DNA from 3 places in the Solibacillus sp. iso_87 genome. Region 1 is predicted to be linked to each of the others. Evidence: predicted binding sites of a transcription regulator. Region 1 holds the regulator's gene; each other region holds the start of a gene.
What was found. Region 1 encodes LexA, which represses DNA repair genes until DNA is damaged. Its sites were predicted from a motif close to CGAACATATGTTCG; they were not measured.
Positions count from the first base shown of each region.

Region 2: a site for LexA is predicted at 1,971-1,984, ahead of parE (DNA topoisomerase IV subunit B). Genes of this name have one in related genera too.
Region 3: a site for LexA is predicted at 2,516-2,529, ahead of AC0VXV_RS04040 (YhjD family protein). Genes of this name have one in related genera too.

Region 1 is NZ_CM149656.1:2,479,308-2,483,600, reverse strand. Features, by position in the region: gene AC0VXV_RS12645 (DNA alkylation repair protein) at 1-296, shown strand, start outside; gene AC0VXV_RS12640 (5' nucleotidase, NT5C type) at 375-920, shown strand; gene AC0VXV_RS12635 (gamma-glutamyl-gamma-aminobutyrate hydrolase family protein) at 1,035-1,730, shown strand; gene lexA (transcriptional repressor LexA) at 1,814-2,437, opposite strand; gene yneA (cell division suppressor protein YneA) at 2,599-2,946, shown strand; gene AC0VXV_RS12620 (YneB family resolvase-like protein) at 2,933-3,589, shown strand; gene AC0VXV_RS12615 (DUF896 domain-containing protein) at 3,654-3,890, shown strand; gene tkt (transketolase) at 4,030-4,293, shown strand, end outside.
Region 2 is NZ_CM149656.1:1,907,323-1,911,615, forward strand. Features, by position in the region: gene AC0VXV_RS09510 (YczE/YyaS/YitT family protein) at 1-552, opposite strand, end outside; gene AC0VXV_RS09515 (HesB/YadR/YfhF family protein) at 699-989, opposite strand; gene plsY (glycerol-3-phosphate 1-O-acyltransferase PlsY) at 1,100-1,702, opposite strand; gene parE (DNA topoisomerase IV subunit B) at 2,006-3,979, shown strand; gene parC (DNA topoisomerase IV subunit A) at 3,979-4,293, shown strand, end outside.
Region 3 is NZ_CM149656.1:823,421-827,713, reverse strand. Features, by position in the region: gene uvrB (excinuclease ABC subunit UvrB) at 1-864, opposite strand, end outside; gene AC0VXV_RS04050 (IDEAL domain-containing protein) at 1,218-1,457, opposite strand; gene AC0VXV_RS04045 (competence protein ComK) at 1,645-2,136, shown strand; gene AC0VXV_RS04040 (YhjD family protein) at 2,142-2,495, opposite strand; gene AC0VXV_RS04035 (M20 family metallopeptidase) at 2,671-4,122, opposite strand; gene AC0VXV_RS04030 (amidohydrolase) at 4,137-4,293, opposite strand, start outside.

The sequences.
Region 1 (4,293 bases):
ATCGTAGAGATGAGGAATTTTCAAAGGAAAAGTTAATGGATATGCTTGAGTATGTAAAACAAAATATTCGTCAAGCACCGCAGCGTACACAAGTGGCTATGAACAATTTTGTTATGACAGTCGGTGTTTCATTTAAACCTTTACATGATGAGGCAGTGCAAATTGCTAATGAAATCGGACCAATTGAAACGAAACGGGAAGGAAAAAAACCGGGTCTGCTTCATGCTTATGCGGAAATTGAAAAACAGGTGGAAAAAGGGCGAATCGGTTTTAAACGTAAATATGTACGTTGTTAATTGTAAAGATTTATACCTTGTTTTTTCACAATATAATTGTATAAACTAAAATTAGGAAATTTCAAGGAGGCTTATTACATGAAAAAAAGTATTGCTATCGATATGGACCAGGTGCTAGCTGACTTTTATTCGAAATTACGTGTTACATATAACGAGAATTTCGGAACAAATTATACAGATGAAGAGTTTCTTCTGACGACACAGCGTGATTTGCCTCGAGAAGATGCGAAAAAATTATTTGCTTTATTAAATGAGCCAGACTATTTCAGAGATTTAAAAGTACTGGATGAAGATGCAATAGAAGTCATTCAAGAACTGCAGGAGCATTATGAAATTTTTATTGCGACAGCTGCAATGGATGTACCGGGATCATTTACAGCAAAATACGATTGGTTGATGGAGCATTTACCCTTTATTAAAACACAGAACATTGTGTTTTGCGGAAATAAAGCGGTAATACATACCGATTATTTAATTGATGACAGCCCACGCCAACTCGCAGCATTTAAAGGAACAGGCATATTGTATTCGATGCCGTACAATCGGTCAGAAGAAGGTTTCATGCGTGTTCATAACTGGAAAGAAATTAAACGGTATTTTATAAAACAAATGGAAACGGTTTAAGGATTAAAGGGTTGCGATTATGCAATCCTTTTTATTTTTGTAGTCATTTAGTGTAACGAAATAGTATAATTTAAATTATTGGAATTATCTATAAATAATAAGGGGATAAAAAGAATGAAACCGATTATTGGATTTACAATGTATGATTTTGACAAGAAATTGGATATTAACAACGCATACTTAACTTCGATTGAACAAGCGGGAGGTATTCCAATCTGTATACCCAATGCTACAGAAGAAAACGTAGATGCATTATTAAATCTAATTGATGGCCTCGTATTAATTGGTGGAGCGGATATAGATCCATTGTTGTTTAATGAAGAACCGCACCGTCATATCGGAAGTGTTGTACGAAAACGTGATGACAGCGATCTTTTATTAGTGAATGAAGCCTATAAAAGACAAATGCCTGTTCTCGGTATTTGCCGCGGACAACAGATTATGAATGTCGCATTTGGGGGAACGATCATTCAGGATATACCCTCACAAGTAGAAAATACAATTTTACATAAACAACCTTCAAAGCGTGGGGAATTGGCACATACCGTTGAAGTAAAGACACCTAAATTTAAAGAGATTTTTAAAGATGACTCATTCCGTGTAAATACATTTCATCATCAATCGGTTGGAAAGCTCGGAGAAGGGCTCGTAGTTTCGGCTATTGCTAAGGACGGCATTATTGAAGGGATTGAACATGAATCGCATCCATATTGTGTCGCGGTGCAATGGCATCCGGAAGAATTGGCTCCGAACGGGGATGTTTATGCACAGCGCTTATTTAATAGTTTTGTAGAAGCATGCAATAAATAATGAAAGGCTCAGTCGTTCACGGCTGGGCTTTTTATTTTGAAAATAAAAAACTTGCCGATTCTATTAGAATGGCAAGCTTATGATTAATGGATATTTCGATAGAGGCCGACTACTTTACCTAAGATAGAAACTTGGTCGACAATGATTGGCTCCATCGAGCTATTCTCAGGCTGTAGACGGAAATGAGTTTTTTCTTTGTAAAAGCGCTTGACAGTCGCTTCATCGTCTTCCGTCATTGCTACGACAATCTCTCCATTGTTCGCAGTAGACGTTTTTTTAACGATAACATAATCCCCATTTAAAATACCGGCTTCAATCATGGATTCTCCCATAATTTCAAGCATAAACAATTCCTCTTCCGGTGAACCGTAAGCATCCGGCAACGGGAAATATTCCTGAATATCCTCGATTGCTGAAATAGGCAGACCAGCTGTAACTTTACCGATCAACGGAACATGAATGACACCTTGTTTCGCGATGTTCATCTCTTCCTGGTCCAATATTTCAATGGCACGCGGCTTTGTAGGATCACGGCGGATAAGCCCTTTACTTTCTAAACGAGCTAAATGCCCGTGGACAGTTGAACTGGAAGCTAAACCAACCGCTTCTCCAATTTCGCGAACTGATGGCGGATAGCCTTTAGCACGAACTTCCTCTTTTATAAAAGTTAGAATAGCTTGCTGCCGCTTTGAAATTTTTTGTGTCAACTAACTCACCTCTTTATCATGCTATTTTTCTTAAAGTAAGTATAGCAGTATGCGAACATGAATGCAAACATAAGTTCGAAAAAAACGGTTGACAAAAACATATGTTCGTATTATTATGAGAACAAATATTCCGAACATACATTCGAAAGAGGGTTTTTCTAATGAAAAGAATTAAATTAAATGGCTTCACATCAATGTTTCTACTATTTTCTGTACTTATGATTGCTTTATTCATGATGCAGGACGATAATATTGAATTATACGAACACGTAAGCATAGAGCATGGCGATACTTTATGGTCGTTGGCAGAACAATATGGTGGTAAAATGGCTAAGCATGATTGGATCAATGAAGTAAAAAAGGAAAACGGAATGCTGGATGAAAAAGTTGTTTTAGGACAAGTATTGGTTGTACCTGTAGAAAAAGATTCACAATACATTGCCCAGCTGAATGAATCCTCCGATATGCAATCGATTAAAGTAGCGAGAGGGAACAATGATAAAAACTAAAGCAGTAATTTATTGCCGTGTCAGTACGGATAAAAATACACAAGAAACATCACTAGCCCGTCAGCAGGAGGAGCTGATAAAATACGCAAAATCATTCGGCTATAAAGATGTGGAGATTTTCATGGATCAGCATAGTGGATATGATGTTGATCGAGACGGATTGCTCGACATGCTTGACTGTATGAAAGAGTGCGGCATAAAAGCATTATTTGTACAGGATGAGACCCGTTTAGGGCGAGGGAATGCCCGGATGGCAGTGCTTCACCTACTGCAAAAATATGAAGCGACAGTATATACATTGAATGATGCAGGTCCTGTCGTATTAAATGAAATGGATACAATGCTGCTAGAAATTTTGGCGATTGTGGAAGAGTATCAGCGTCGTATGCATAATGCAAAAATCCGCCGGGGAATGCGCCGTGCTGTAGAAAATGGATACCAGCCGCAAAATAATTTAAAAAACCGTGGCAATATTGAAGGGCGTGAACGAAAAGAAGTGCCTGTCGAAGAAATTGTTCAGCTTCGCCAGAAAGGTTTAACATTTGCGGAAATTGCTACGACTATGTCGGGCTTGGGCATTTCTATCAGTAAAGCGACCGTACATAGAAGGTATATTGAATATATGGAGCGACTTGAAGAGTAAACACTTGTTTTCAAGTCGTTTTTTTTATACCTTTGTAGTAGGTAGGAAGAAAGGTGAGATTCAAATGTTATCAAAAGAAAAATTAGCTCGTATTAATGAGCTTTCTAAATTAGCGAGAGAAGGTAAATTGACGGAAGAGCAGGCGAAGGAACGTACAGCACTGCGCAAAGAATATTTAGATACTTTCCGTACTACAATGCGCGATACAATCGAGCATGTGAAAGTAATTGATGAAGAAGGCAATGATGTGACACCTGAAAAATTAAAACAAATTAAATCACAGAAGAAATTCTTAAACTAACAACTTTTCATTAATATGTCACATTTCATATAAAGTATGACATATTTTATGGGACGTTTTTAGAAATTATTGTTTTCTTGTGAAAATTTGTCTACACTATAAAATGTATAAATATCGTACGAGGAAAGGATGTCACATAATGACACAACAGATGGATCAGTTAGCAATTAACGCAATCCGTACACTATCAATCGACGCAATTGAAAAAGCAAATTCAGGTCACCCGGGTTTACCAATGGGTGCTGCACCTATGGCCTATACATTGTGGACGAAGCATTTACGCCATAACCCACAAAATCCTAATTGGTATAATCGTGACCGTTTTGTATTATCAGCTGGACATGGTTCCATGCTTTTATATAGTTTATTGCATCTAGGTGGCTACGGATTAGAGATGGAAGAG
Region 2 (4,293 bases), 570 kb from region 1:
AGGCCCTAAGCCGAACGCCATAAATACAGTACCGACTCCGACTGGTCCGCCCAATACAAAACCTAAGACAGCAACCGTTACTTCCATTGTCGTACGTGCGCGGTTGACACTCCATCCAAGACGATGCACTAACAGCAGCATTAACGTATCACGAGGTCCTACACCGAGGTTTGCGACCATATACATCCCGCAGCCGAAGCCTAGCAGGACAACGCCAACAACAAACGCCAATGTTTGTTCTAACAGCGTATTCGCATCCGGTAATACAATCAAAAATATATCAATAAAAATCCCTGTCAGGAACATATCCAAATAAGTTCCGACTTTCGGCAATCTTTTCGTGAATAACGTATCGACAGCCAGAATAAGCAAGCCTAAAATAATAGACCACATACCGACCGTTAAGCCCAAGTTTTTTTGTAGTCCGATATGAAGGACATCCCATGACCCAACGCCAAGTATTTGTCCTTTAATCGTCAATGCGACGCCTAATGATAAAACAATGATGCCTGCAATAAAGAATACGCAGCGCCAATAAAATTCCTGTTTCACTTTCACATGTAATCCCTCATCAATCCTCGATATAATCCTTACTCATTATAACGATTGAATCAGGAAAAATGGATTTACAATAAATTCGAAACATTTGAACTTTTTGAACGGCAAATTGTTCGTATTAGGAAGCGGAAAAAGGGCTTTTATTTTTCATACGAATAAGTTAATTCATCGGACGAATCGGCGACATCTACAACTAAATGATGTTCATTAAAAAACCATTCATCGGTTTTTTCGATGTAGAAATGAATATTTTCCACAACCGTTTCGATGCCTATTTCATGCGGCTGCTCCCGTGTCATCCCTAACGAAAACCCTTCATGAAAAGGTGAAGAACCTCCATATCGTGCATAAAAGCGAATAAAATCGCCTTTTTCTACTTCCATCTCTTGTTTAAACCAATTGAGTGCTTTTTCTGATAGTTTGATTTCCATATATTTCACCTCTACAGTCATTATGCAGTAAATAAAAAAAACTTACAAAGCTCGCGTTCTGAATTTTAAGTACAAAAAAAGACTGAAAGGAAACCCCTTCAGTCAATAAGTTAAAATCCTTTAATTTTCGGTTCAGTACCGGCTTTAATCCGCTTAATATTTTCACGGTGACGGTAAAAAATGAAGCCTGCCAGAACAACAACTAAAATGAATAATGCATATTCACCTGTTACCATCCAATGACCAATTACATAAATAACCGCTGCAGCGGATACAATCATAGATGACAAGCTGACCATCTTAGTTAACTTTAAGGCGATGACAAATACGATGATTAAAATTAAAAATAACGGTAAATTATAGCCTAAAATAACGCCGCCGCTTGTAGCAACCGCTTTTCCTCCACGGAAACTAGCGAAAATCGGGAACATATGGCCCGCAGCCGCGATTACACCTAAGATTAAAGGATGGACGGTGCTGTCTGCGAAAAACGGCAATAACGGTAGCAAGACCGCAGCCGTTCCTTTCAATATATCAATAAGCAATACGGCGATGCCCGGTTTTTTGCCTAATACTCTAAATGTATTGGTCGTTCCTAAATTGCCGCTGCCTTGTTGTCGAATATCCATTTTGTAAAAAATTTTGCCAATCCATAAAGCTGATGGAATGGAACCGATTAAATAAGCACAAATAATAATTAATGCGTTGATCAAGTGTTGTGCTCCTTTCGAATTCAGAATTACTACTTGGTACTAATAGTATGTATTGAATATTTTACAATGTTTCTTAATAGAAGGAAAGAGGTATTATTTTTTCGTCCATCGCAAAAAACAGGGAAAAAGTTACATTTTATTGTTTGCTGCTGAAGGATATGCTTTTAAACGTTCGTTTTTGATGATACAATTAATCTTTGCAAAGCCTAAATCAGTACCTTTAAACATTGACATCATGCATATATGAGCGTACGATTAGGTAGTAAATAGAACGTTTGTTTGTATTTTTGGAGGGGATTACATTTGGTAAAAAACCAAACCGGTATTTCGTATAATGAAGATGCCATTCAAGTATTAGAAGGTTTAGAAGCCGTACGCAAAAGACCAGGGATGTATATTGGTTCTACAGATAGTCGAGGTCTTCACCACTTAGTGTATGAAATTGTTGACAATGCAGTGGATGAAGCGCTTGCTGGATTTGGACATCATATCATCGTGAAGATTCATGAAGATAACAGTATTAGCGTGCGTGACCATGGACGTGGTATGCCAACAGGTATGCATAAAATGGGTAAACCAACCCCTGAAATTATTTTCACCGTCCTTCATGCAGGCGGAAAGTTTGGACAAGGCGGCTATAAAACTAGTGGCGGTTTACATGGTGTTGGTTCATCAGTTGTAAACGCTTTATCAACATTTTTGGAAGTAACAATTTATCGTGACGGCCAAATTTACCGCCAGCGCTTTGAACAAGGCGGAAAACCGGCTACATCGCTTGATATGATCGGAAAAACGAAGGGAACAGGAACACTCGTACACTTCCTGCCTGATCCATCGATTTTTTCTGTCGTTAAATATAATTATGATACATTGGCAGAACGCTTACGTGAATCTGCGTTTTTATTGAAAGGATTAAAAATTGAACTAATCGATGCCCGCGGAGAAGGAAAGCATGAAATTTTCCATTATGAAAGCGGTATTGAAGCGTTCGTCATATACTTAAACGAAGAAAAAGATGTATTGCATCCGGTTAAATATGTAGAAGGCATCATTCAGGAAATTGAAGTGGAGTTCGCGCTGCAATTTAACGACGGCTACTCTGAAACGATTTTGTCGTTCGTCAACAATGTTCGTACACGTGATGGCGGTACGCACGAAACGGGTGCTAAAACAGCGTTGACACGTGTATTTAATGAATACGCCCGAAAAATCGGATTACTGAAAGAAAAAGATAAAAACCTGGAGGGCACTGATATTCGGGAAGGCCTGACAGCAATTGTTTCTGTGCGTATTCCTGAAAATCTATTGCAATTTGAAGGTCAGACAAAAGGGAAGCTTGGTACATCTGAAGCACGCTCTGCCGTTGATACCGTTGTTTCAGAGAAGTTAATGTATGTACTTGAAGAAAATGCGGAGCTGTCGGCTTCTTTAGTGCGTAAAGCAATTCGAGCCCAACAAGTACGTGAAGCTGCACGTAAAGCACGTGATGATGCCCGTAACGGTAAAAAGAAAAAATCAAGTACGCTTCTGTCTGGTAAGCTGACACCTGCACAGTCGAAAAATGCTTCCAGAAATGAATTATACCTGGTAGAGGGTGATTCGGCGGGCGGTTCAGCGAAGCAAGGCCGTGACCGTACATTCCAGGCGATTTTGCCATTGCGCGGTAAAGTAATCAATACCGAAAAGGCCAAGCTGCAGGACATTATGAAAAATGAAGAAATCGCGACAATCATCCATACGATCGGTGCCGGTGTCGGAGCTGATTTCTCGGTGGAAGATGCCGCTTACGATAAAGTTGTCATCATGACCGATGCCGATACAGATGGTGCCCATATTCAAGTATTATTGCTGACATTCTTCTACCGTTATATGCGTCCGCTTATCGAGGCAGGAAAAGTGTATATCGCGTTACCGCCTCTTTATAAAGTATCAAAAGGGTCGGGCAAAAAGCAGGAGCTTATGTACGCCTGGACTGAACAGGAGCTGAGTGCCGCTACGAAAAAAATCGGCAAAGGCTATATTATTCAGCGCTATAAAGGTTTAGGTGAGATGAATGCCGACCAGCTTTGGGATACAACGATGAATCCGGAAACACGTACATTAATCCGTGTAAAAATTGAAGATGGTGCACGGGCAGAACGTCGTATTACAACATTGATGGGCGATAAAGTAGAGCCCCGCCGTAAATGGATCGAATCAAACGTCAACTTCGGCATGGAAGAGGATGCAAGCATTTTAGAAAATGAATTCATCCAGCATGAGGAGGTTAACGAATAATGAGTTTTGTAGAAAAATTTCAAGATCTGCCATTAGAAGAAGTTATGGGTGACCGTTTTGGTCGCTATTCGAAATATATTATTCAAGACCGTGCATTACCGGATACGCGTGACGGGCTAAAACCTGTTCAACGTCGTATATTATATGCGATGTTCCATGAAGGTAATACTTTTGACAAACCGTTCCGTAAATCGGCAAAAACAGTCGGAAATGTAATCGGTAACTACCATCCGCACGGTGATACTTCGGTATATGATGCGATGGTCCGTATGAGTCAGGACTGGAAAAGCCGTCATATGCTGATCGAGATGCAT
Region 3 (4,293 bases), 1.7 Mb from region 1:
TTGCTCCAAACGCTGTGCTTCCAGTAATCGGTCTTCCGAACGTAAGACGGCAAGGCGCTCCTCCAGCTCTTTTTCGATATTTTCAATGGCAACTTTCATCTTCTCTTCGCGGGTTACGAAGTGGGATGCCGGGAAAATCGCTACGTGCTGACGGTCCCCTAAAATTTCACCTGTCAGTGCATCGACTTCACGGATCCGATCTACTTCATCTCCGAAAAACTCGATACGGATACAGTGTTCATCGCGTGATGCCGGGAAAATTTCGACAACATCCCCGCGCACACGGAACGTACCCCGTGTAAAGTTAATATCATTACGTTCATATTGAATGTCGACTAGTTTCCGCAATAGCTGATTGCGCTCTATTTCCATCCCTGTACGAATGGAAACGACCATTTCACGATATTCTTCCGGATTACCGAGACCGTAAATACATGATACGGACGCGATAATAATGACGTCTTTCCGTTCAAATAACGCAGTCGTTGCCGAGTGACGCAATTTATCAATTTCTTCATTAATACTTGAATCCTTTTCAATGTACGTATCGGTTTGCGGTACATACGCTTCCGGCTGGAAATAGTCATAATAGCTGACGAAATACTCAACCGCATTGTCCGGGAAAAATTCTTTAAACTCACTATATAATTGGCCGGCCAGTGTTTTATTGTGTGCCATCACGAGCGTCGGCTTATTCACTTCTTTAATCACATTGGAAATCGTAAATGTTTTACCCGTACCTGTCGCCCCAAGTAAAGTCTGGTGACGCTTGCCTTCTTTAACCCCTTGTATGAGCTGTTTAATCGCTTCCGGCTGATCCCCGGCAGGCTGATAGGCGGACTGGATTGTAAAAGTTTCTGTCATATTCAGATTGTCCTTTCTGTCGCGTATATTATCTTCTATTTTAACATACCCGTTTTTAATTTACGATAAAATTGCGAACGTACATTCGAATTTAGTGTTGTTTTGTGTTTTTTTAGGTGAGCTGGATTTAATAGAATTTTGGTGACGGATATTAGAAAAGTTCGGTGACTTATTTGAAGATTGGTACCGGCTATTCGAAAATCTCTAGCACTTACTAGAAGAATTATCCTTTTCATTAGAAACTAACCAATTTATTAGAACTATTTTATTAGAAACTTTCTATCACTTATTAGAAAAAAAATAGAAACCTGCTGCTTGCCCATAAAAAAAAGCCACCTGGAATAGGATGGCCTTTAAGAAACTGTTTCCAATAACTCTTTTAACTCTGTAGTATAGCTGTGAAATGCTTGTTCGTTCTTTTGATCTAACGATGTATCGATAAGTAACTTTAATTGTTCAATACGTTGCATCCGCTGCAACCGACTAATAAATAAATCTAAATAAATTTCATTCAATAGCTTCTCTGCATGATGTTCAGTGGACTGCTGACTAACCGCTTTTAAAAAGTCTGTATACGAATAATATTTATCCATCGATATCACCTCGACCTCTTTTAACCATTATAAATTAAAAGTCATTTAATTTGCAATATATTCTGAAAAATTATCATATAACAGAATTTTCTAAATATAATGTTGATTTTTAGCAATTTATGCAGTAGTTTAGATGTATAGTGAAAATTTAAGCGATTAAAAAAGTAGGAAAGATAGGGGATACAAAATGATTAGTAATTTAACACAAAAATCCAATTACATTATTTCTAACTCTACCTTCTGTTTAAGGTCCTATCAGCATCGAGGTAAAATTCACACTGCCATTTTGGACAAGTACGGCCCATCTACATCTCCGTATAAACCTCTAAAAATTATTCGCGATACATGTCGTCTGCATGGAAGTTCCTATGATGCCAGCAAATATCAGGCGAGACGATTTTTCGGAGAAAATAAACATAAATTGCCGATAATGGTTGCCTATGATTTCGGGGATCCATGCATTTTATTCCCGCTATTTTCGCCGTTTTCACCTCAAAATATTTGGTTATCCTTGAATTCTATTATTAATATTAGTGAAGATGGTGATAAGACGCTCGTAACTTTTGTGGATAATACTGAGATTAGTTTGGATATTAATATGAAATCATTCAACCAGCAATATGTACGCGCTGCGATGTACTATAAATATCTGCTTTTACAGCGCAATGCCATCTTATAAGAGCATCAGCTTTTTTTAAAATATTCAGCAAGAAGTAACTCACTTTGATTACGAAGGCGAATATTCGAATATCTTCTGCACTCCATGATTCCTCCAAAGTAAAAATGATACTCGGTAAACAAATCATCCGTCTTGCCTCTCACTAAGCGCATCTGATGAAGTTTAAAATAGTCCTTCGTTTCTTTTAAATCATGCTCTATTTTGATACGTACAGCATCGATTAATTGCAAATAGGGATTTTTAAATTTGAACGGACTTTGCTCCACTATTGAGTAATCCTTTCCAAGAATAATTAACAGCAACGGCAAATAAATCCCTGCCTCATAATACGGAATCGTTTTAGAAGGAATTTGCAGCATACGAATACCTCCAATTGACAAGAACATTTGTTCGTATATGTATTTTCACATATTTTTTACAATCTTACAAGAGGAAAATTATTACTTAGCTTAAATTTCACTAAAAAAAGCCGCGCCTTAGCTTTTCAATACTAGGGCACGGCTATTTTCAGTTACAAAATACTTATAACTTATCTTATTTCTGATGAGCATTCGGACGAATACCCGCCGGAATCGGATTGACGTATGCACCTTTCGTTTCCGCCAAGAGCTCGCGTTTCGCCTCTTCAATTAACGCAGGATTTTCAAGTAAATCCACCGCTGTTAAAGCCAGCACTTTTGCTGCATATAAAAGCCCTTTATGTGCAAGCGACGTTTTGCCTTGCGATACAAGCTGCCACGTATGCAGTGGTGTGCCGAATACGAAGCAAGGAGCAAAAAATTGCCCTGTCGGTACAACCCAGCTTACATCTGCTACATCAGTCGAACCCGCCATTGTATAGCTGGATACTTCATACGGTACAATTTCATTTAAAAATACACCATCTACATATGCTTGTTCTAAATCAAAAGATTGAGATCCGGCCAATGTCGTTACTTCATTTTTGGCTGCTGCGATTTCATCCGGCGTAAGCGTACCAACCATTTCTTTCGCATAGTCCATTTCAGAACCGTTGTATGCCGGCAATCCTGCTTGCTGCAAGTTTTTAAATAGGAGACGGTTCAATAGATCGTTCGGAATATAATTCGAGCATGCTTTGTCAAACTTCACTGTTAATTTAGTTTCAGTCATTAAAGCCGCACCCTCCGCAATTTTTACAATGCGCTTATAAATGTCATCCACTTGCTGAATATCTTTTCCGCGGATTAAATAAAGCACTTCCGCATTTGCCTGGACGACATTTGGCGAAAGGCCCCCCGTATTTGTTACGGCATAATGCATGCGAACATTTGACGGAACATGCTCACGCAAGTAGTTTACTCCAACATTCATCAGTTCTACTGCGTCAAGCGCACTGCGTCCTAATTCAGGCGCATTTGCAGCATGGCTGGCCACGCCTTCAAACTCAAAATATACTTGATAGTTTGCAAGCGACGAGAAGCTGAAAATACTTGCAAATGAATTCGGATGCCATGTAAGTGCAATATCAACATCGTTAAATACACCTTCACGCACCATGAAAGTTTTCCCGGAGCCGCCTTCTTCAGCAGGACAGCCGTAATAGCGAATTTGCCCTTGTAATTCACCGCGCTCAATTAAATCTTTTAATGCAAGTGCTGCCGCAATGCCTGCTGTTCCTAATAAATTGTGTCCGCAGCCATGTCCGTTCCCGCCATCAATAACCGCCTGACGCGTCGCACTCTGCGACATTTGGCTTAATCCCGGGAGCGCATCAAATTCCCCCAAAATTCCGATAACAGGGCCAGCTGTTCCATATGTAGCAACAAATGCCGTATCCATGTTTGCAATGTTTTCTGTCACTTGGAACCCGTGCTGGCGTAAAAATGCAGTTAATAGTTCTACCGACTTCTGCTCCTGAAAACGTGTTTCCGCAATATCCCAAATCGAATTTGACAGTGCAATAATCTGCTGCTCGTATTGCATAACTAATTGTTCAATTCTGTTTTCCCGGACGGTACTGTTCATCTTGTCATCTCCTATTACAGTTTTAATAATGTATTGAGCCATATTTTTATCGCTGGAAGCATGTCTTCTTCGCGAATATCAAATTTTTCGTGGTGATGCCCTGCCGCAAGATCTGTACCGATAATCGAATAGGTTGCCAAACCGCCATTTTTTTGAATGCGATCCATAAAA